Regions from separate parts of the Halalkalibacterium halodurans genome, predicted to be linked through region 1. Evidence: riboswitches for the same ligand, from Rfam matches in the RefSeq annotation. Region 1 holds a riboswitch; each other region holds the start of a gene.
The links. Region 1 has a riboswitch for lysine ahead of FED51_RS17570 (Na+/H+ antiporter NhaC family protein). Riboswitches for the same ligand answer to the same signal wherever they lie in the genome.
Positions count from the first base shown of each region.

Region 1 (5,428 bases):
ACGAGCACCGCTAATAATAGAGAAGGTAATATACTAATAAGTAAAAAGTGAATCACAAGCTTAAAACGTATCGGTAAGCTATTTAGTTTTGCTAGTTTATGCATCATACTGCTTCACCTAATCCGCATAATAGTAATCAACATTTTCATCTGTCACGATCGTAATACCAGTATCCACATATAACGGTAATGGGGCTTCCTCTCGTGTCTGGAGAATTTGCGGTTCTGTAAGCCCATGATGGAGGTGAAATAAATAGGTTAACGACCAATATCCCATGTTCCACGTGCCTTGTGCCAGAGTGGCAGAGATAATGCCTTCGTCAACTAAATCAAGCGTTCCCTTATCCGTATCAAAACTAATAATTTGAATTTCTCCGGCTCTACTTTCTAGACGAACCGCATCACCAACTCCAACGCCCCCGTTAGCCTCAGTGGCAAAGATACCTACCAGATTCGGATAATCCTCTAGCAATTGATGGGCCACCCTTCGAGAGTGAAGACTATCTCCCCTACCATCTTCAACTGCAACCACTTCTATTGCAGGGAATTCCGCTTCCAACGTCTCCTTAAACCCAGTCGTACGTTCTTGATGATTCAATTGATTCGGAAGAGTAATGACCGCTACTTCACCTTCTCCATCTAACAGTTCAGCCATTTTATAGGCCGCATTCATTCCTGCATTATAATTATTCGTCCCTAAAAAGGAATGAGCGTGACTGTCAGGGGCACCTGAATCAAACAACACGATCGGAATACCTGCATCGACAGCTTTATTGATCGTATCCGTAAGCTCCACTGGGTCAATTGCTGAAATGGCAATACCCGCAGGATTTTTGGCAATCGCTTGCTCTAATACAGTAATTTGCTCTTGAATATCATATTGGGCAGCTCCCCGATACTCAACCGTCACATTTAATGCTTGGGCCGCATCTTCAAAGCCCTTTAAACACCTTTTCCAATAATCCATCCCGGATTGAAAGGTGATCATCATATACGTTTCATTCAGATCCCCTTGTAACCCGCGAGTATCCCAAGGGTTGGCAACTGGTTCCTTAAAGTGAGCATGATATACATACAGCATAAACAGCCCAATAAGTGCTACATAGACAAGCAACAGCTTTTTCATCCCATGAAACCCCTTTCAAAAAATCAGTTACCGATCATTTGCCATTAGACGATCTACTAAGATTATATCATTCAACTAGATCATCATTCGTATCTATCTAGATCAAATGTCCTTCTTTATTTTTGGTCAATTGCTATGGGATTGATTGTTTCAAAATACACTCGATAGCATCAGGAGAAAGCGCCCCGATGGATCTTCAGCTCTTGCTTTTCCCGCAGGCGTCTCATGATTTAGACCATCAACCTAGAAACGTCCGTCTCGTTATACGTATACACAAAAAGGTTCGGATCATTTTATTTTGATGATCCGAACCTTTTTGATTACGTTTGGCTAGTTCGTTTTTTTCTTTAAGATGAAACTGGTTGCTTATCCGCTGCAATTCTTTTCAAAATGATCACGGAGAGAACGAGCAATCCAATCGCTACAGCGAGACCTATTAGCACACTGTTTGTCATGCCGAGGGCGAGGAACGCGATAAAGCTAATAACTGCACTAAGGATCGCGTATGGCAACTGGGTAATCACGTGATCAATATGGTGACTTCCCGCCCCTGTGGACGACAAGATTGTCGTATCAGAGATCGGTGAGCAATGGTCACCAAAGATGGCCCCAGCCAACACAGCCGCTAACATTGGCAAAATCATCGTCACATCGATTACGGCCGCCATTTCACCAGCAATCGGCAATAAAATACCGAATGTCCCCCACGATGTACCTGTGGAAAAGGCAGTCACACCAGCAATCAAAAATAGGATCGCAGGAAGCAGCATCGGTGGAATTCTCCCATCAACGAGGGACGCTAAATAGCCTCCAGTCCCGAGACCATCGATAATCCCAATTAATGTCCAAGCAAAAATCAAAATATAAATTGCCGGAAGCATCGATTTTATTCCAGCCCAGAGAGAGCCGCCTAACCCATTTGCACCTTTAACTAAATTGAGCACCAACGCCACGATAAACCCGATGAGCCCACCATACACGAGAGCTCTCGCCACATCCGTGTTTTCAAAAATCGAAAGAATAGTGACCGTTCCCTCTGTTCCTTGAATTCCGGTCGTAATCATAAATGTAACGGTCCCGATCACAAGGGCAACAATCGGCAAAATCAAGTCGGACACCCGTCCTTGCTTAACCACTTTCACTTGATCCTGTTCACCAGGAGCTGGGCCTTTCGCTGCATCTAAAAGCTCTCCCGTCTCCACAGCTTTGGTTTCATGAATCTTCATCGCGCCAACATCTAAGTTGTACCATGCAACTGCAAATACAAGACCGATGGCAACGATAGCGTAAAGGTTCATTGGCACCATCATGACAAACGCCTGCAATCCACCGTATTGCGTCACTCCATGTGTCGCCAATATCCCAGCGATGATCGTAATAATGTACGCTCCCCAGCTAGAAATCGGCGAGATGACACAGATTGGCGCTGACGTTGAGTCAACAATGTAAGCCAGCTTCGCACGTGAAACCCGATGACGGTCCGTAAGCGGGCGACTCACATTACCTACGGTTAAACTATTGAAATAATCGTCAATGAATACAATAATCCCTAACCAAAACGCTAGCAGTTGTGCGCCCACGCGAGTTTTCACCTTACGAACAGCCCATTCACCAAACGCCCGCGTTCCACCTGAGCGTGTCATAAGGGCAGCCATCATACCTAACAAAAGCAAGAAAAAGATAATGAACAATTCCCAGTCATTGATGGCTCCTTCAGTTACAAAAATGGCGCCGACGAGTTCTGCTACATGCTTAATGCTCTCAAGTATCGCAAAATCATTAAGCATGATCGCACCGACAATGATCCCAATCCCGAGCGACAGCAGCACACGCCTTGTCAAAATCACCATCACCAACGCAAGGAGCGGTGGGATCAATGACCAAATGCTCCCTTCCATATTCGTTCCTCCATTCTTCGTCGTAATGGAATCACGCTTTTCAGCGAATCCCTTCTTCTATATCTATTACCAAGGGCACAAAAAAAGAGCAATGATGAGATTGATCTCTCCCATTGCCCTTTTATCCGCACAAGGAAACCCCATCACAACGTTAGTAGTTCTCCACAGCAAAACAAGCTGTGACAGTGTTACATTTATTCAATGCAACCCCAGCAAGAAGGCGCTTGACTCACCTTCCGCTTCGGCGAGTTTTCCTTTCGGCGCTTATCCTCGTTGTCATCCTCCAAGCGCTTACTCTTAAAACCCGCTCCTCTACCCCATCTTGTGGATGAGGCACACCATCTATTCAATTAATCGTGAGTTATTCTACCATAATATATTTCATGTCGCAATGTAAATATTCGCTAGTTTTTCGCTTGACGCTCATATACTCTGAACTCATGAGGATAGACATTCTTTTCATCGACAGTGCCCGCCTCAATGGACACAAGCTCCCACTCCTGTCCATCAATCTCTGGAAAATACGTATCACCGTCAAAAACCTCATCAATGTAGGTCACATACATCCGATCCGCGTGGGGCCAAAAAGCTTTAAACAGTTCACTACCGCCAATGACAAACGTTTCGTTTTCATGTTCTGTGAGCCTTATAGCTTCATCGATAGAATGGACGATGTCAACCCCTTCGGCTGTGTATGCTTGCGATCTTGTGACGACGACGTTTCGGCGATTTGGTAACGGTTTGCCGATCGACTCATACGTTTTCCGTCCCATGATCACCGTATGTCCCGAAGTTACCCGTTTAAAATGGGCTAAATCGGCAGGGAGTCGCCACGGAAGGTCATTCTCTTTTCCAATGAGCCGATGCTTGTCCATCGCAACAATAAACGAAATCATACAGACACTTCTCCTTTTATATGAGGGTGCGGGTCATAACCGACAAGCTCAAAATCATCGAACGTGAAGTCGAACAATGAACGAACCTCTGGGTTCAAACGCATCTCCGGTAATGGTCTTGGCTCTCGCGTTAACTGTAATTTTACTTGTTCGATATGATTTAAGTAAATGTGAGCGTCACCGAACGTGTGAACAAACTCTCCTTCTTCTAAATCGCATACTTGGGCGATCATTTTTGTTAACAAGGCGTATGAAGCGATGTTGAAAGGAACGCCTAGGAAAATATCTGCACTTCGCTGATAGAGCTGACACGATAGCTTTCCGTCTTGCACATAAAATTGGAATAGGCAATGACATGGAGCTAAAGCCATATCTTCAATCTCCGCTGCATTCCAAGCACTTACGATCAATCGTCTTGAATCCGGTTGATGTTTAATCGCTTCTACGACTTGAAAAATTTGGTCGATCGTTTTCCCATTCGCGCCTTCCCATGAGCGCCACTGTTTACCATATACAGGACCGAGTTCCCCATTTTCATCAGCCCACTCGTTCCAAATTCGCACACCATTCTCTTGCAAGTAGGCGATGTTAGTCTCTCCTTTTAAAAACCAAAGCAGTTCATGGATGATCGACCGCAGGTGCAGTTTTTTCGTCGTAACAACGGGAAATCCTTCTTGGAGATCAAATCTCATTTGATAGCCAAAAACGCTGATCGTCCCTGTTCCTGTCCGATCTGATCGCTCGGTTCCATGCTCGAGAACGTGGCGGCAAAGCTCTAAATATTGTTCCATACACGATCACTCCTATGTATTCGTCTAACCTAACACGTATTATACATGATTTACTGTTAGGAGGTACGTATAAAAAGCAAAAGCGGCCCACTTGCTTCAGCGTGACCGCTTTTCCTAGTTTTATACCATTTTCAAGAGAGCGTCTCGCCCTTTCATTCCTTCCGTAATCCCACAAGCTTCTGCCTCCAATGTGACCGATTCAAGGGGAGCGTCGAGCAATTGATCGATGGTGCGAACACCGACTGCACGCCCAGCGATAATTTTTCGTTCTGCTAACTTTTCATTTAATAATGCTACATCGAGCGCCCCACACATAATGTACCCTTTCTCTGACGTGACCGCCATAAAGTTCGTTTTTGGAAGCTTCAAGGTGACAGCAAGAAACGTGTGACCTTCAATGTCAATCGGATTCATTTCTAACACCTTCGTCACTCCTTCTTCATCTCATTCCTTTATAGAATATGGGAGTTCGATGAAAGAAGTGCACATACTACCGGTGTTCGATTTTTTTCAGCTGCCACGCCAACACATCACGAAGCATTTCCGGCATGAAATACCGCTTCTCCTGAGATTCTGCAATTTTCGGAAACAAATAACCGAACGTATACATGTCTAGGGTGGCAAGCTCGTAAAGCTGCTCTTTGACAACAGGTTCGCCTGCAATTTTCACTTCCGTCACTTCCAACGTTCCGTCTCGTTCTTCACTGAGGCTGATGTC
Region 1 is NZ_CP040441.1:3,594,630-3,600,057, forward strand. It holds gene FED51_RS17560 (sensor histidine kinase) at 1-104, opposite strand, end outside; gene FED51_RS17565 (substrate-binding domain-containing protein) at 118-1,125, opposite strand; gene FED51_RS17570 (Na+/H+ antiporter NhaC family protein) at 1,473-3,023, opposite strand; lysine riboswitch at 3,171-3,346, opposite strand; gene FED51_RS17575 (dihydrofolate reductase) at 3,428-3,919, opposite strand; gene FED51_RS17580 (thymidylate synthase) at 3,916-4,710, opposite strand; gene FED51_RS17585 (YunC family protein) at 4,831-5,124, opposite strand; gene FED51_RS17590 (bifunctional metallophosphatase/5'-nucleotidase) at 5,201-5,428, opposite strand, start outside.

Region 2 (5,428 bases), 1.9 Mb from region 1:
AGGAAAAACGAGTGATGTTTAAGCGCAACTATGATGATTGCGGGGTGATGATTTACAGCATGGATCAGCCTGTATTTGCTGGTGGAAGTGGAGCAGCATGTTCTGCGGTCGTCAGTTACGGTTATATTTTCGAACAAATGAAAAAAGGCAAGTTAAAGAAAGTGTTAATTGTAGCGACAGGTGCACTGCTCAATCCGATGATGATCCAGCAAAAAGAGACGATTCCGTGCATCGCTCATGCGGTTTCGTTGCGTGCGGAGGTGTAAATCGTGAACTATATTATCGCATTTACCGTTGGTGGCTTAATCTGTATTGTGGGACAAGTGTTGCTTGATGTAGCGAAAATGACTCCTACCCAAGTATTAAGCACTCTTGTGGTTGCAGGTGCGGTGCTGGATGGATTTCATTTATACGACAGACTGATTGATTTTGCAGGCGCTGGTGCGACCATTCCGATCACGAGCTTCGGTCATTCCCTTGTCCACGGGGCGATGGCCGAAGGAGAGCGATCAGGTTTTTTAGGGGTAGGAATGGGGATTTTTGAGATTACTTCTGCTGGCATATCTTCAGCTATTCTTTTTAGTTTTCTCGTGGCTGTTGTATTTAAGCCAAGGGGGTGAAGCTCATGAGCCGTCGGAAAGTAATCTTGATCACAGACGGAGATGAGTCGGCACTAAAAGCTATCGAACATGTTGCTAGAGAATTAGGAGGGCGTTGCATCAGTCAATCATGGGGCAATCCTAGCCATTTGACAGGAGAAGAGATCGTTAAGCTCATTTTGAAAACCCCCTATGATCCGGTGCTTGTCATGTTTGACGATTGTGGATTCCGTTTAGAGGGACCTGGAGAAGCGGCAATGCGCCATGTGGCAAATGATCCTGCGATTGATGTTTTAGGTGTGATTGCGGTTGCTTCTTCAAGCCATTATCACGAATGGACGAAGGTGGATGTAAGCATTGACCGCTTCGGAGAGCTTACGGAATATGGGGTGGATAAATATGGTGTGGCCGACCTTGAGATTGGGCGGATGAATGGCGATACGGTATACATACTCGATGAGTTGGATTTGCCGATCGTTGTCGGGATCGGCGACATTGGAAAGATGGGTGGAGCGGATGCGGTGGAAATAGGGGCGCCGATCACGCGAAGAGCGGTGGAATACATTTTAGAACGGAGTGGATACCATGAGTGAAAGCGTTAAAGAGCGAGAGGATATTATCTCACCGGACATTCATGTAAATGAAGAATGTTTGAAAGAACGATTAGGAATGGATGTCTCGTTTGACGTGGGCATTCGTAAGCTCCCCGTGTTTGACCGAGAAATTCAACTATATTACGTCAACGGCTTGGTAGATACGCAAAACATTATTGAGTTGTTGAAAGAACTGATGGATCTAGATGCGCGAAATCGGAAAATAACCGATGTGAAAAAGGCCGTTAAAAATCACTTAACCCATTACCAAGTGGAAGAGACCGACAGCATGAATGAAGCGGTAACACAAATGTTGTCAGGGCTCATTTTCATTTTAATTGATGGAGAGACCGAAGCGTTTGTTGTCGATGTTCGTTCCTATCCGACACGAGGACCTGAAGAGCCAGATACCGAGCGGGTCGTTCGAGGATCACGGGATGGTTATACGGAAAACATCATCATTAATACGGCTTTAACAAGACGTCGTATTCGAGACGAACGTCTGCGCCATGAAATTTTAAAAGTGGGCGTTCGTTCGAAAACCGATATTTGCATCGCCTATATCGATGGAATTGTCGATCCTGAAATGGTGAAAATCGTTAGGGAAGAGCTGGAAAACATAAAGATTGACGGTATAACTATGACCGATAAAATCATTGAAGAATATATTGTTAAACAAGGAATGAATCCGTTTCCACTTGTAAGATATACGGAGCGCCCTGATGTGGCAGCAACCCACCTGCTTGAAGGCCATTTGGTTATTATGGTTGATACGTCCCCAAGTGTTATTATCGCACCGACAACGTTTTTTCATCACGTACAACATGCAGAGGAATATAGACAATCAGCCGCCATCGGAACGTTTTTGCGGTGGGTTCGCTTTGCTGGCATCTTATTTTCCCTCTTTATTTTGCCGTTTTGGCTATTATTGGTCATGCAGCCAAGCTTACTACCAGAAGGGTTACAATATGTAGGGCCGAATGAAACAAAAGAAGTGCCCATTTTTGCCCAAATCATTTTTGCTGAACTAGGAATTGAACTGCTTAGGATGGCAGCGATCCATACTCCATCTCCGCTGGCTACAGCGCTTGGTCTCGTCGCTGCCCTCTTGATAGGAGAAATTGCGATTGAGGTCGGCCTGTTTTCACCAGAAGTTATTTTGTATGTAGCCATTGGTGCGGTCGGAATGTTCGCTACTCCGAGCTATGAGCTAAGTGTCGCTTTACGTGTAGCAAGACTGATACTGGTTACGATTGTGGCTCTATTTAAAGCACCCGGCTTTATTATTGCCACGACACTTTTTATTTTCATGCTTGCACGAATTAAAACCTTAAATAAGCCGTATTTATGGCCATTTCTTCCGTTCGATCCGCCTGCGATGTGGCAAATTATTATACGTTCCAGTGTTCCAACGATTCGATGGCGACCGAGTATCGTTCATCCGCAAGACCCTATTCGTCAAGAAGAAAGTTAATCAAGGCGGTTGTCAGGTAGAGGGGTTTGTGTTAAAGTAAAACACAACAATTTAATTCCCCTCATCAAGGATGAGGTAGAGGTGCAATGCGAATCAGTACCCACTTGGAGTTTGATGGAACTAGGAAGAGTGGGGAAAGGTCAATTTGCCGAAGTGAATGTATGTCCATCCCATACGTTTGCTGGGTCGTTTTTGAATAAAAAACGAACTGCCGCTGACTGTTAGCGGAGAGCTATCTGCCAATGAGGTTACCTTGCAGCATTCAACGTAGCTAGTGTAACACATTAGCTGCGTTTTTTTACGATGGTTGCAGTCGGTTAAAACGTCACTCATTGAGTTTACCTATAAGGGAGAGAAACCATCTATGTTTTTTCACGGAACGAGTCGTGTCAATGGAAAGGGTCATCTAGAAATCGGAGGTGTGGACACGGTCGAATTGGCCAATCTGTATGGAACCCCATTGTTTGTTTACGATGTGGCACTCATTCGTGAACGAGCAAAAGATTTCAAACAAGCCTTTGCAGATGAAGGAGTTCAGGCTCAAGTGGCGTATGCGAGCAAGGCGTTTAGCTGTATTGCTATGTTTCAGCTTGCTGAAGAGCTAGGCCTAAGTCTTGATGTCGTTTCTGGCGGTGAGCTGTACACCGGGCAGCAAGCTGGAGTATCGATGGAACGAATTCATTTTCACGGGAACAATAAAAGCCGTGCAGAGATTGAGATGGCGGTAGAAGCGGGAATTGGCTGCTTTGTCGTTGATAATTTTTATGAACTTGACCTGTTAGCAGACATTTGTGAGCAAAAGCGGGCGACTGCAAATATTTTATTGCGGATTACGCCGGGGGTTGAAGCTCATACTCATGACTACATCTCAACTGGTCAAGAGGATTCAAAGTTTGGTTTTGATCTTGTGAGCGGCCAAGCCACGCTTGCGGTTAAAAAAGCGTTAGCTGTCGACTCCATTCATTTGCTCGGTGTTCATAGCCACATTGGATCGCAAATCTTTGAAACAACTGGATTTGTCATGGCTGTCGAAAAAATATTTGAACATTTAGTTTCATGGCGAGAAGACCATGGATTCGAACCATCGGTGTTAAACTTGGGAGGCGGGTTCGGCATCCGTTACATTGAAGGTGATACCCCGCGTCCAGTCGGTGATTATGTTAAAGAAATGATCCGCGCGGTAAAGCAGCAAATTGCAGAACATGAAATGTCGATGCCGGAAATTTGGATCGAGCCTGGTCGTTCGCTTGTCGGCGATGCAGGGACGACGCTGTACACGATCGGGTCAAGAAAAGAAATTCCGAATGTTCGCCATTACTTGTCCGTCGATGGCGGCATGAGCGACAATTTGCGCCCAGCCCTCTATCAAGCTGAATATGAAGGGGCGCTCGCCAACCGTGTGAACGAGCAGCCGGTAGGGATGTTTTCGGTTGCTGGGAAGTGCTGTGAAAGTGGCGATATGCTCATTTGGGATTTACCATTACCAGAGGCAAACCACGAAGACATTTTAGCCGTCTTTTGTACAGGAGCCTACGGCTACTCCATGGCGAACAATTACAACCGGATTCCGCGCCCACCTGTCGTTTTCGTTGAGGATGGCGACGCCCAGCTTGTTATTCAGCGGGAGCGGTACGAAGACTTAGTGCGTCTCGATATGCCACTAGTAAAAAAGGTGAAAGTATAGCAAAAATTAAAAGTCTTGCACCCCAGACATTTATTTGGGGTGCTTTTCAATGGAAATGAATTTGCGCTAACCAACGTTAATGTACGAAGAAATCACTTGATACTACTTGATATAAACATGGAGGCGTCTTGATTCATAAAAATCCGCTGACCTTGATAGAACGTTCTAATTTCAATCGATTTAAATCCAACTTCGGATAAGCTTTTTTTAGTTCCTCATGGGAAAAACCGTTAGTAAAGATTTTGATTGACTATTTCGTAATTCGGATCGAACTTTCTTAACGATCACTTTAGCTAATTCAATTCTATCCTCTGTATCATATCGTTTGGCCATCTGTTCAAAAACGTTATTCTCCATTTTCCGCTCCCCCGTCTAGATAAAATAAAGGCTTACATACGGGTTATTATAGCAAAAATCAAACCCATAAGGACAACGTTCAGCCTCAAGCCCTTTCGTCTAGACCGTGGCGGTAGGGAAGTCGACATATATCCCCAGACGCGCCATAAACCTAATAAATAAGAACACCGGTCACCTAAACAAAAAATGGAGCAACTTGTGCAAAAGCTTCCTTTCGAGAGTTGATTTTTATATCTCTCGCTTCTTATTTTCTTTCTGCCTTTTTTTATTGTAAAATAAGGCGACGACTGTTAAGGAGGAATTTATGTATGAAAAAAGGTAGCATTACATTTGAAAATGGCGAAAAAATCGTCATTGAATTTTACCCAGAAGCAGCACCAGGTACGGTTGAAAACTTCGAAAAACTAGCGAAAGAAGGCTTTTACGACGGTCTAACGTTTCACCGTGTGATTCCAGGTTTCGTTGCTCAGGGCGGATGTCCAATCGGAAACGGAACAGGTGGTCCAGGCTATACAATAAAATGTGAAACCGAAGGAAACCCCCATAAGCACGTAGCCGGTGCATTATCTATGGCTCATGCTGGGAAAGATACAGGCGGTAGCCAATTCTTCATCGTTCACGAGCCTCAGCCGCATTTAGACGGTGTACATACGGTTTTCGGTCAAGTGATTGAAGGAATGGACACGGTTCTCCGTATTCGCCAAGGCGATGTCATGCAAGA
Region 2 is NZ_CP040441.1:1,700,016-1,705,443, forward strand. It holds gene spoVAD (stage V sporulation protein AD) at 1-266, shown strand, start outside; gene spoVAE (stage V sporulation protein AE) at 270-620, shown strand; gene spoVAEA (stage V sporulation protein SpoVABEA) at 626-1,192, shown strand; gene FED51_RS08400 (spore germination protein) at 1,185-2,666, shown strand; lysine riboswitch at 2,735-2,909, shown strand; gene lysA (diaminopimelate decarboxylase) at 3,031-4,350, shown strand; partial or broken gene FED51_RS08410 (hypothetical protein) at 4,443-4,707, opposite strand; gene FED51_RS08415 (peptidylprolyl isomerase) at 5,016-5,428, shown strand, end outside.
Region 2: linked by a shared signal. The riboswitch ahead of lysA (diaminopimelate decarboxylase) and the one ahead of FED51_RS17570 (Na+/H+ antiporter NhaC family protein) in region 1 are both predicted to bind lysine.

Region 3 (5,428 bases), 370 kb from region 1:
GGTTGGCAAATCATTAGCTCGCAAGCATCCGATTGAAACAATGGAAGAAACGTTTGCTTTTTTTGAGAAAGCCAATTGGGGTCAATTGTCAATCCTGAAACAAAAGCGGCAAGAATACACGTTTGAACTCCAAGGCCCGTGGATGACAAAATCAGATCAGCGCTGCTATCAGCTAGAAGCCGGGTTCCTCGCCCAACTCGTTCAAAACTGGTCGGAAACGATCGCTGAGGCTACATATGTCCGAAAAAGAGGCTCTGTTTTAATCGACGTTCATACAGACAAAGGAGACAGCGTTTGATTTTTTTCAGTACCGTTCAAACATAATAGGGTGACTCACATTCATGTGGTCACCCTTTGGTTGTTTTTTTAAACTTCAACAGCAACAGCAGGCTCCTCTTCATGAAGCTTAAATTGCTCATGGAGCATTTCAACCGCCAACACCATTAACTCCTCATCAATAACAGCAGACACTTTTATTTCCGATGTACTTACCATTTTGATCGCGATGTCATTGGCTGCAAGAATTTCGAACATTTTTGCTGCTACTCCTGGATTGGATACCATCCCAGAGCCGACAATTGACACCTTTGCCAACTCTTCTTCATAATCGATGCCTTGAAACGACAGTTCCCCTTTTAATTCTTCTAGGCGAGCGAGTGTTTCTTTTAATGAGCTTTGCGTAATCGAGAAGGAAATCGCCATTCCTGAATCTGTTTGATTTTGGATAATGATATCTACATTAATCCCCGCAGCCGACAAATGGGCGAATAGGGTCGGGAGTGTGTGGATTTCATTTGGTAACCCGTGCACCGTTACTTTTGTCACATCATTTTCAAAGGCAATGCCGCGTACTAGTAAATTTTGTTCCATTGTTCCTTCCTCCTCTATCATTGTTCCTGGCTCATCTACCATGCTCGAGGCGACAAGTAACAGAATCTCATAATTTTTTGCAAATTCAACCGCTCGTGGATGAAGGACACTTGCCCCTAGGTTCGCCATTTCAAGCATCTCATCATATGAAATCGTTTGAAGCTTGCGCGCTTGTTTCACGACCCGAGGGTCTGTTGTAAATACACCTGTCACATCTGTATAAATTTCGCATCGTTCGGCCTTGAGAGCTGCGGCAATCGCGACTGCCGACGTATCTGATCCGCCTCTGCCGAGGGTCATGATCTCTCCTTGTTGATCGATTCCTTGAAAACCTGCGACGATCACAACGTGGCCTTTATCTAGTAATTCATCCATCCGCGCTCTCTCCACTTCCAAAATCCGAGCGTTCCCATGGTGTGATTCTGTGATCATCCCAGCTTGCCAGCCCGTAAGCGATGTCGCTTCCTGTCCCCGTTTATGTAGGGCCATCGCCAAAAGCGCAATCGTCACTTGCTCTCCTGTTGCTAGGAGCATATCCATTTCACGCTTTCGCGGTTCGTCTGTAATTTCGCTCGCTAATCCAACTAACTCATCTGTCGTCTTTCCCATTGCTGATACGACAACAACGACTTTCTTTCCTGAAGCAGCCGTTGCGATGATCCGGTTCGCTACATGTTCAATTCGTTGAACGGAGCCAACAGACGTGCCTCCATACTTCTGTACAATGATTGACATAGGTTTCCCCTTTCTGTTCTTCGCTTGGAAATCGCGCATAAAGAAAACAGGTTCTTAGTCAAATGTTGGGGTGGCATAGGAGGGCGAGCCCCTCTTATCCTACCCCGAATGTCTGATGTTTGAATTGATGATGCAAGAGAATACGGTTTCGCAAGCGATCATAACGCCGAAAACCAAAGGCATTTCTCTTAATCACCTTCGTTTGATTATTCAGTCCTTCAATAAAACCATTGTTTAAGCCAAACGCGAGGCTATTCAAGATCTCGGTCTGCCAGTTCTTCAGCGTCTGAATGGCTCGGTGGAACTCCTTTAACGGGCTCGCCTCCACTCTTCGGTAAAAGGCGTAGAGCCCTTGTTTCACCTCGCTCATTCGTCCTTCCCTTCCTTGCATCTTCGCTTCTTGATACCACCGACGAAAATGTTCTTTTAGCTCATACGCTTCCCTTAAATCAGGGGATAGCTCTAAGTACCGCTCCACCTTCTTCTTTTGCTTATCATCCAGTCCTTCTCTCTCTTTCTGAAACAGATGTTTGATCCGTTTACATCGTTTTCGATGATACGGATGGAACGCTTTTTGCACTCGGCGGCGAACCCCTTCCAGAGCCCAGTAGATGTAACGACAGAAATGGAACGGATCCCCAATGATGAGCGGGTGGCCTAAGGCCTTTTGAACAGCCGACTTGAAGGTATAACTAAGATCCATCACGACCGTTTTTACATGATGACCCTTCTCTTGAAGATATCGTTTAAGCGTATCGGCTTTACGATCCGGTAAGATATCCAGTGGCTTCCGTGTATCTGCATCCGCAATGATCACTTGATATTTCCCCGCATTCGTATCCCCTTTGTAATCATCAATCGCAATCCGAGGAGGAAGGTGATCCACCTTCTTCACGAGGGGGGCCGCCAATTGATCAAACCGGCGCATGGCAGTTGTCACGGACGTTTGGAATTGATTCGCTGTGTCCGTAAAGTTCTTCCCTTGAATGAGCCGTAAGCGAAACGCTTGATTCCATTCCACTGTCTGACGCTGATATCGCTCTACAAAACAGGCTTTCTCCGCAAACCGCTTCCCGCATCTGCACGCGTACCGGCGCTTTCGATAGAATAGATACACCCACCGTTCAAAGAGCTTGAGATGTTGAACTTTTTGGATGCGGTAATCATGGATTCTCTCGGTTCTCTCCCCGCAGGATGGGCAACGATGAGGCGTTCGCGGCATTTCTACATGGAGCGCGATAAAGCCCTCTCGTTCCTCCATCTTTGTGACCTTCACACCTTTTAATCCGGGCAAATCCATGGTAAAATTCATCGTACACGCAGCTCCTATCCTTTCTTTGTTTCTGGACAATTCAAGGATAATGGATAAAGGAGCCTGCGTGCATTTTTTTTGCCCCTCTTTTGTGCAAAAACCCCAACATTTATTGTAGAGCCAGAAAACAAAAACGCAACAGCAGGAAAACTCCTCACCATTGCGTACTGTACACGAAAATAAAAACGTGCGCATTCCCGTAGCTACGTGAGATAGTTCTCCACAGCACTAGTTGGGGCTAGTGTTGTGACAGCCCTATGCTTATTCAACATAGGTCCAGCGCAAATGGGAATGAGCCCCGATCTGCACTTCGGCGAATCCCCCTTTCCAACAGTCGTCAACGATTCTCATTTCTCTCAGACTGTGTACTCTTGGTTTTCGCACCTCTACCATCACTTCAAATTGAAGCGCGGTTATTCAATTGGTTAATATCTTATCAGATGGCTGGAAATCTGACAAGAACTTTTTTTTACTTAGTTTGAAGTTTGTTGTATAACGTCTCTGCTACTGACTTTGGAATGCTAAGGGCTAAAAAGTCGTCGATACTAGCTTCCTTCATTTTTTTCACTGACCCGAAATGTTTAAGAAGTTGGCGTTTCCGTTTTTCTCCGATCCCAGGGACATCGTCAAGCACCGATTGGAAAAACGTTTTCGACCGTGTTTGCCTATGGAACGTGAGGGCAAATCGATGAACTTCGTCCTGAATTCGTTGCAACAAGTAGAATTCGTGACTATCCCGCTTCAGTGGAACGACTTGCGGCGGATCACCTAGTAGCAACTGGGATGTGCGATGCTTTTCATCTTTTGCAAGCCCACAGACTGGAATGCTCAGGCCTAACTCATCGTGCAAAATTTCTTGTGCTGCAGCAATTTGCCCTTTGCCCCCATCAATAACAATTAAGTCAGGCAGCGGTCGTTGCTCCTTTAATAGACGAACGTAACGGCGTCGCACCACTTCCCGCATCGATTCATAATCGTCAGGCCCTGTTACCGTCTTGATTTTATACTTGCGGTATTCTTTCTTATTCGGTTTTCCGTCAATAAAAGCCACCATCGCAGAAACCGGGTCCGTTCCTTGAATATTTGAGTTATCAAACGCTTCGATTCTGTACGGCGTCGGAATGCCCATCGCCTCGCCGAGCTGTTCGACTGCTTTGATCGTCCGCTCTTCATTTCGCTCGATTAAGGCAAATTTTTCTTTCAAGGCCATCGTCGCGTTTCGCATCGCCACATCGACAAGTTCTTTTTTCTTTCCCCTCTTCGGAATGTGAACCGATACATCTAATAGTTGTTCTACGAGGGCTGCATCCGTCCCAGCAGGTAAAAGCACTTCCCCTGGCTTAATATGATCCTTTTGCAAATAAAACTGCCCAATGAAGGTGAGAAAGTCTTCCTCTGCTTCCTTATAAAACGGAAAGATCGATACGTCCCGTTCAATCAGCTTCCCTTGTCTAACGAAAAAGACTTGTACACACATCCAGCCTTTATCGTATGCGTAGCCAAACACATCACGGTCCACACGATCATTCACCATCATCGTTTGTTTTTCCATAACGGCTTCCATATAGCCTAGCGTGTCACGCAATTCCTTTGCCCGTTCAAAGTTCAACTCTTCGGCAGCCTTGTGCATTTTTTTCTCGAGCTCTACTTTCACTTCCTTGTGACCATACTTGAGAAAACGAGTAATTTCTTGTACCATTTGTTCATTTTGCTCAGGTGTGACTTCATATACACAAGGAGCTAGGCACTGACCAATGTGGTAATACAAACAAACTTTATCTGGTAATGTCCGGCATTTGCGCAGCGGGTACAATCGATCGAGCAATTTTTTCGTCTCATTCGCTGCCCCCGCATTCGGATATGGACCAAAATACTTCCCACCATCTTTTTTCAGTTTTCTTGTCGTGACTAGGCGCGGATGCTCCTCATTCGTCAATTTTAAATAAGGGTACGATTTATCGTCTTTTAACATGACGTTATATTTCGGGTCATGTTTTTTAATCAAGTTCATCTCTAAAATTAACGCCTCGATGTTCGACGATGTGACGATGTATTCAAAGTCGGCAATTTCTCCGACGAGGCGTTGGGTTTTCGCATCATGACTTCCAGTAAAGTAAGAACGAACGCGATTTTTTAGCACCTTCGCCTTTCCGACATAGATGATCGTGCCTTGACGATCCTTCATTAAATAACAGCCTGGCTGATCTGGCAAGACGGTGAGTTTTTGTTTAATATGATCTTTCATTTAAGCGCCACCTCTCCCTTTATTGTTGGGGAGAATGAGTATTTTTTCAAGTAAACAGGGTTCCCTTCCTATAGGAACATGAAAAAACATCTGTCCCTATGCTGAGAGACAGATGTTTTTGAATTAAAGATGTTTGTTCAAAAGCTCAGCTAATGCGTCCTTCGGTTGGAAGCCAGTCACTTGATCCACGACTTGACCGTCTTTGAAAACGATCAACGTTGGGATACTCATTACATTGAATTTGCTTGCTGTTTCTTGATTTTCAT
Region 3 is NZ_CP040441.1:3,229,249-3,234,676, forward strand. It holds gene FED51_RS15725 (YslB family protein) at 1-298, shown strand, start outside; gene FED51_RS15730 (aspartate kinase) at 367-1,605, opposite strand; gene FED51_RS15735 (ISL3-like element IS651 family transposase) at 1,700-2,917, opposite strand; lysine riboswitch at 3,123-3,314, opposite strand; gene uvrC (excinuclease ABC subunit UvrC) at 3,387-5,162, opposite strand; gene trxA (thioredoxin) at 5,286-5,428, opposite strand, start outside.
Region 3: linked by a shared signal. The riboswitch ahead of FED51_RS15735 (ISL3-like element IS651 family transposase) and the one ahead of FED51_RS17570 (Na+/H+ antiporter NhaC family protein) in region 1 are both predicted to bind lysine.

Region 4 (5,428 bases), 1.7 Mb from region 1:
GACCTGCGCACATTCTTATTCGCCGAAATATTGGATTTATTTTCACTCAATGGGTAGTCCTAACGAGTGTACTCTATGGCTTACATGCTATGAACTGGCTGTAAGTTTTTGTATGAAAGGAGAGGGGAGCGTATGAATCGCTGGCTTACTTATTTTCTTGTTTTTTTCGTTATGGTGTTATGGGGATTAAATGTGGTGATGTTAAAACTACTCGTCACATCGTTCCCACCCGTTACGATGACCGCGCTCCGCATTTTTGTTGCCGGCTTTGTTGTTCTGCTCGTCTTACTTCTTTTAAAAACATTCCGGCAGCTGACGGCGACGGAGTGGAAATATGTCATATTGGCAGCTATCTTCGGTGTTTTAGGACATCATTTCTTTTTATCGATCGGGTTAACGATGACGTCTGCATCCAATGCTGTTTTAATTTTGGCACTGCTGCCACTTACGACTTCGCTTTTGGCTATCCTTTTATTAGGTGACATGTTGACACGCTGGAGGGGTTTCGGAATTTTCCTTGGACTTATCGGTGTTTGTACAATTGTTCTTTTTGGAGAAGGGGGACTGGCAGGAATTCGAACGGGGGATGGCGTGATTTTCTTAGCGATGATGATTCAAGCCCTCAGCTTTGTTTACATAAAAAAAGCAACAGATACGCTGGATGCGAAGCAAGTGACAGGAATGATGCTTCTGATCGGCTCATTGCTATTATTTGTGACAAGTCTTATCATTGAGCCAAATGGTCTTGCCTCGATGGGAGATAAAGCACTGTGGATTTGGTGGGTTTTTGCCATTTCCGCCGTGTTTGCGACGGGTCTTGGGCACATTATTTATAATCAAGCGATTCATCAGCTAGGTACAGGTGAAACGGCGATTTTTAACAATTTGGTCCCGTTTTTTGGCCTTTTGTTTTCTGCGCTTTTTTTAGGCGAAGTGATTGCCCTTGCTCAAATTGCAGGCTTGCTTTTTATCGTTGCAGGGGTCATCCTTGGTACTGGACATGTAGACGCTTGGATGCAGAAGCGTAAACGTCGCTTCGATCAAGTAGGATAATGGAAAAAAGCACAGGATGATTCTTCTGTGCTTTTTCATAAGTAAATTTAGCTAACAAACATATTGAACTGTGGGTTGATCGCTAGCTCTAATTGCCGCTGTTCTTCAGCCGTTAGCGGAACGAGGGGAAGGCGTACATGCCCAACAGGAAGCCCTTTTAGTTCAAGAGCAGCTTTCACTGCCGTTGGGTTGGGTGTCATAAATAAAGTTTTCATGAGCGGTAGTAGTTTCCGATGGATCGCTGCTGCCCGCTCTACTTGCCCTGACAAAAATAATTGCACCATTTCTTGCATTTCATTTCCGATGATGTGCGAAGCAACAGAGACGACTCCTGTCCCGCCGATCGATAAGAGCGGTAATGTCAATGAATCATCCCCACTGTAGACGCTAAAGTCTGCAGGAGAATGTTCAATAATTTCAGCAATCTGATCAAGATTGCCGCTTGCTTCTTTAATCGAAACAATATTTCTTAGTTCAGCAAGGCGTAGCGTCGTTTCCGCATCCAAGTTGACACCGCTTCTTCCGGGAATGTTGTAAAGCATGATTGGTAAGGAAGTGGATTCGGAAATGGCTTTAAAGTGTTGAAATAAGCCTTCCTGAGATGGCTTGTTGTAGTAAGGGGTCACGAGCATGATACCGTCCACACCTAAATCTTCTACTTTTTTACTCAGCTCAATCGAAGCCCTCGTATTGTTGGAGCCTGTTCCTGCGATGACGGGAACTCGGCCACCTGCGGCTTCCACTACGGTGTGGAAAAGGGCCATTTTTTCATCTGTCGTTAACGTGGGCGATTCGCCAGTGGTTCCACCAACGACAAGGGCATCGCTCCCATTGGCAATTAATTCATTTACAAGTTGACAGGTCGCTTCTAGGTTCACTTGGTCCTGTTCGTTGAACGGTGTGACCATCGCTGTAACAATCCGTCCGATATTCATTCCGTGCATCCTCCTCTATTCATGGTTGAAATTGAAGTACGTGATCGGTTGTCTCATTGGTGAATAGAGCTATACGACCTCATCGCAAAGAAAAAGTATACGACATCAAAAAAGCAACAATGAGAGGGCTCATTGTTGCATGGTATGTGTTGATTAACAACCATTCCGATGCGTGAGATAGCCCTCCATATAGCAACATCCGCTATATGACAGTTCTGTATTTATTTAATACAGAACCAGCCTTCAGAACATGAGATTCTTCCAGCTTCGGCAAATTCCCCTTTCCACAATTCTCAACGGATCTCATTCTCCTCCAATTGTGTACTCTTGGTTTTTGCACCTCTATCCTCACTTCAATAATAAGAAGTTGAGATATATGTGATTGTGTCTCCACCTTAACAAAAGATGATTAAGAATGCAATGTGAAATCAATATTTTCGCTTAAGTTTATGTAAATAGTGAGGAAACACTTCTTTATTCGTGAGGGAAGATTAAATTGTTTTTCAAATGAAGGGAATGCAATCGTTCTGTGGTTTGCTTAATGTTTTTGGACGATGTTGAGAAGCCTGTCTAATTCTTGACTACATCTGACGGTAATTTCAGCAGTTAACCCATATTTTGCAGCTAAATTAAGCATTTGCTCTCGTTTTTTTTCAATTTGTTTCACAACCATCAATGTTCAGCTCCATTATTCGTATTTCTTAAACAACATTCAGATGATTTTAATCACACGATGACTATTATAGTCAATTTCTGACGATTGAAAAGAGGTTCACTAAAAAAAGTCAATATTACTCAAAAGTAGTAGAATTTCGACAGGATTAGCGTTTCCTAAATCTTTCAGCATTGAAACGCCAGAGGTATAGGAAAACTATAATCAAAAGGAGGGGAGATAATGAAACGATTATCCGTCGTTGTGATTTCATTTGTGACGTTAGTTGCAGGCTGCGCACAGGAACCAACAACTTTCGGGCTTGCTCGTGACCAAGGACATGAGGCGCGCGGGACAGCCCATACTTGGCAAGGTCTAGAAGGACCACTTACCGATATGATGATTCCAGAGCGTACAAGAAATGGGCTTGCGCGAAGAGACTCAAAGACGTTTGGTGAGCAACGAGAGCAAGCAGGGGCGAAACGAGGGCTAGGCTTTCGCCACCAAAGTCAACGGATATTGAAAGATCGAATGGGTACTGTGGAAGATATGCCACAAATTAGTGATCATCCACACATGAAGCAAAGGCAGCCCCAGGTAGGTGTTCAGGAAGTCCAAACACGAGAACAAGCAATTAAGCAGCGACTGCTTAACTTAGAATCGGTTCATAATGTCTACATTCTGTCCAATGGGCATTCGCTTATCATCGGGGTAGATGCGGCAGAATCGAATCGAAAAAAGCTGCATCGAACGATCCGTGAGACGATTGACGACCTTGTCGATCTGAATCGTGTGACGATCACAACGAAAAGGGCTCACCTTCAAAGGATGAGAACATTTGAAGAAGGGTACCATCTTGGTCAGCCAATAGAAGCCGTTGAAGGGTTCTGGGGTGAGATGGTCGAGCGATTTAATCAAGATCAATCATAAAAAGGAAAGCACGTTCTTTCTTATATAAAGACGTGCTTTTTTATAAGGGCAACTACACTGAGTTTTTTAGAAACGTTAATATACTGGGGAGAGGTAGCCTGCATAAAGAGCGTGCAAACTACCTCTTTTTCTAATATAATCCTTCGTTATCCAGTACAGTCAAGTACGCCCGTTCCACCTGTTTAAGGTTGGACACAGCGTTTTCAAAATGCACCTTCGTTCTGGCGCGGTTTCCACTGGTTGGGTTTGACACAAGTTCATCGTGTAAGTTGGTTACCGTATTTAATTCAATTTCTAAGCTTTCCAAAACATTTCGCACACCTTGGAACTCAGAAGGAGTGTCTTTGACAAGCATGGATTTTGTCCAAGCATGAAGTTCTCTTAACCTCTCCCTTGCCTCTGGTTCATTCATTCGTACCGTCTGTCCCCCCCGGTAAAAAGGGGCAAGAGCTTCTAATTCATGAGCTGCTTCCACTAAATAGTATCCGAAATGGTCAGCATACTCAGTTACATAGTCCTCATGAGTATTTTGCTGTTGTTGCTGTACCTTCGTATTCGACGGTGGTGTGACCATTTTAGCTCGATCATGCTCCTGTGCGATCATATCGTTTGCTACTTGCTCTTCTGTCGTTTGTTGGCAACCGCTAAAAATGAAGCCGATCGTCGTCATTAGGAGAATGAACAGAGTGAATCGTCGTTTCATATGAATATAGACCCCTTTGTCTTTAAATTCTTAACGTTAGTATAGGATGTTTCTTGCTTTGTATGCGTAACGGCTATTGATTGCTCAATTCAACTGACTGTACTAAAATGAAACAGATGACCTTAAAGGAGTGGACAAATAGATGAAATTAATTGCCACAGATATGGATGGTACATTACTGAATGACGAGCGAAAAATATCAAAAGAAAATGCAGAAGCGATCAAGGCAGCACAACAAGACGGCATCCATGTGGTTGTTGCAACAGGTCGGGATTTTAAAGAGGCAAGCATGCCGTTAAAAGAAGCTGGATTAACCTGTCCTATTCTCTGTGTAAACGGAGCTGAGGAACGAAGTGCTAATGGCGAATTGATCCACGCCGTATCTTTGGCTAAAAATGAAGCGCTGACGATTTTAGATATATTAACAGCTGCGGATGTTTACTTTGAAGTGTACACAAACAGAGGGGCTTTTACTGATGATTATGAAAAAGGATTAGAGATTGTGATTGACGTTTTGCAATCGGCAGGATCGGATGATTCATATGAGAAGATGCGTGAAATTGCAAAGCATCGATTTGAGTCTGGTGCTGTTCAGTTGACAGAGGATTATACGAAATTAATCGACTCAACAGCTGTCTATAAATTTTTAGCGTTTTCAAGGGATGAAACAAAGCGACAAGCTGCAAAGGACGACCTTGAAAAAAAGGATGTCTTCTCCGTAAGTGCGTCTGCCTCTGATAACTTAGAGATCACACATTGGCAAGCACAAAAGGGAATTGCTCTCCGTCGGTTAGCTGAGCGCCTCGGCATTAACTCAGACGACGTGATGGCAATTGGTGATAACTTAAATGATGTTTCTATGTTGAAGTATGCTGGTACGGCTGTCGCGATGGAAAATGGAGAAGCAGAAGTTAAACAATTAGCTGACTTTGTCACAGCTTCAAATGAAGATAATGGTGTAGCTAAAGCGATCAACAAATGGTTGAAATAAGTGAGAATAACGACCAAACCTACCTAGAAAAAGCAGGTAGGTTTTTTGCTATATAAAACGAAGTAGCAACAAAGTTCAATGTATTATAACAAATAGAAAATAACTGTTGACTATTATAGAACAGATGCGTATACTGTAACTAAGAAAAAGAAACTTACTGAAAA
Region 4 is NZ_CP040441.1:1,892,127-1,897,554, forward strand. It holds gene FED51_RS09345 (hypothetical protein) at 1-104, shown strand, start outside; gene FED51_RS09350 (DMT family transporter) at 133-1,053, shown strand; gene dapA (4-hydroxy-tetrahydrodipicolinate synthase) at 1,101-1,988, opposite strand; lysine riboswitch at 2,159-2,341, opposite strand; gene FED51_RS09360 (aspartyl-phosphate phosphatase Spo0E family protein) at 2,527-2,661, opposite strand; gene FED51_RS09365 (YhcN/YlaJ family sporulation lipoprotein) at 2,884-3,570, shown strand; gene FED51_RS09370 (hypothetical protein) at 3,701-4,273, opposite strand; gene FED51_RS09375 (Cof-type HAD-IIB family hydrolase) at 4,416-5,264, shown strand.
Region 4: linked by a shared signal. The riboswitch ahead of dapA (4-hydroxy-tetrahydrodipicolinate synthase) and the one ahead of FED51_RS17570 (Na+/H+ antiporter NhaC family protein) in region 1 are both predicted to bind lysine.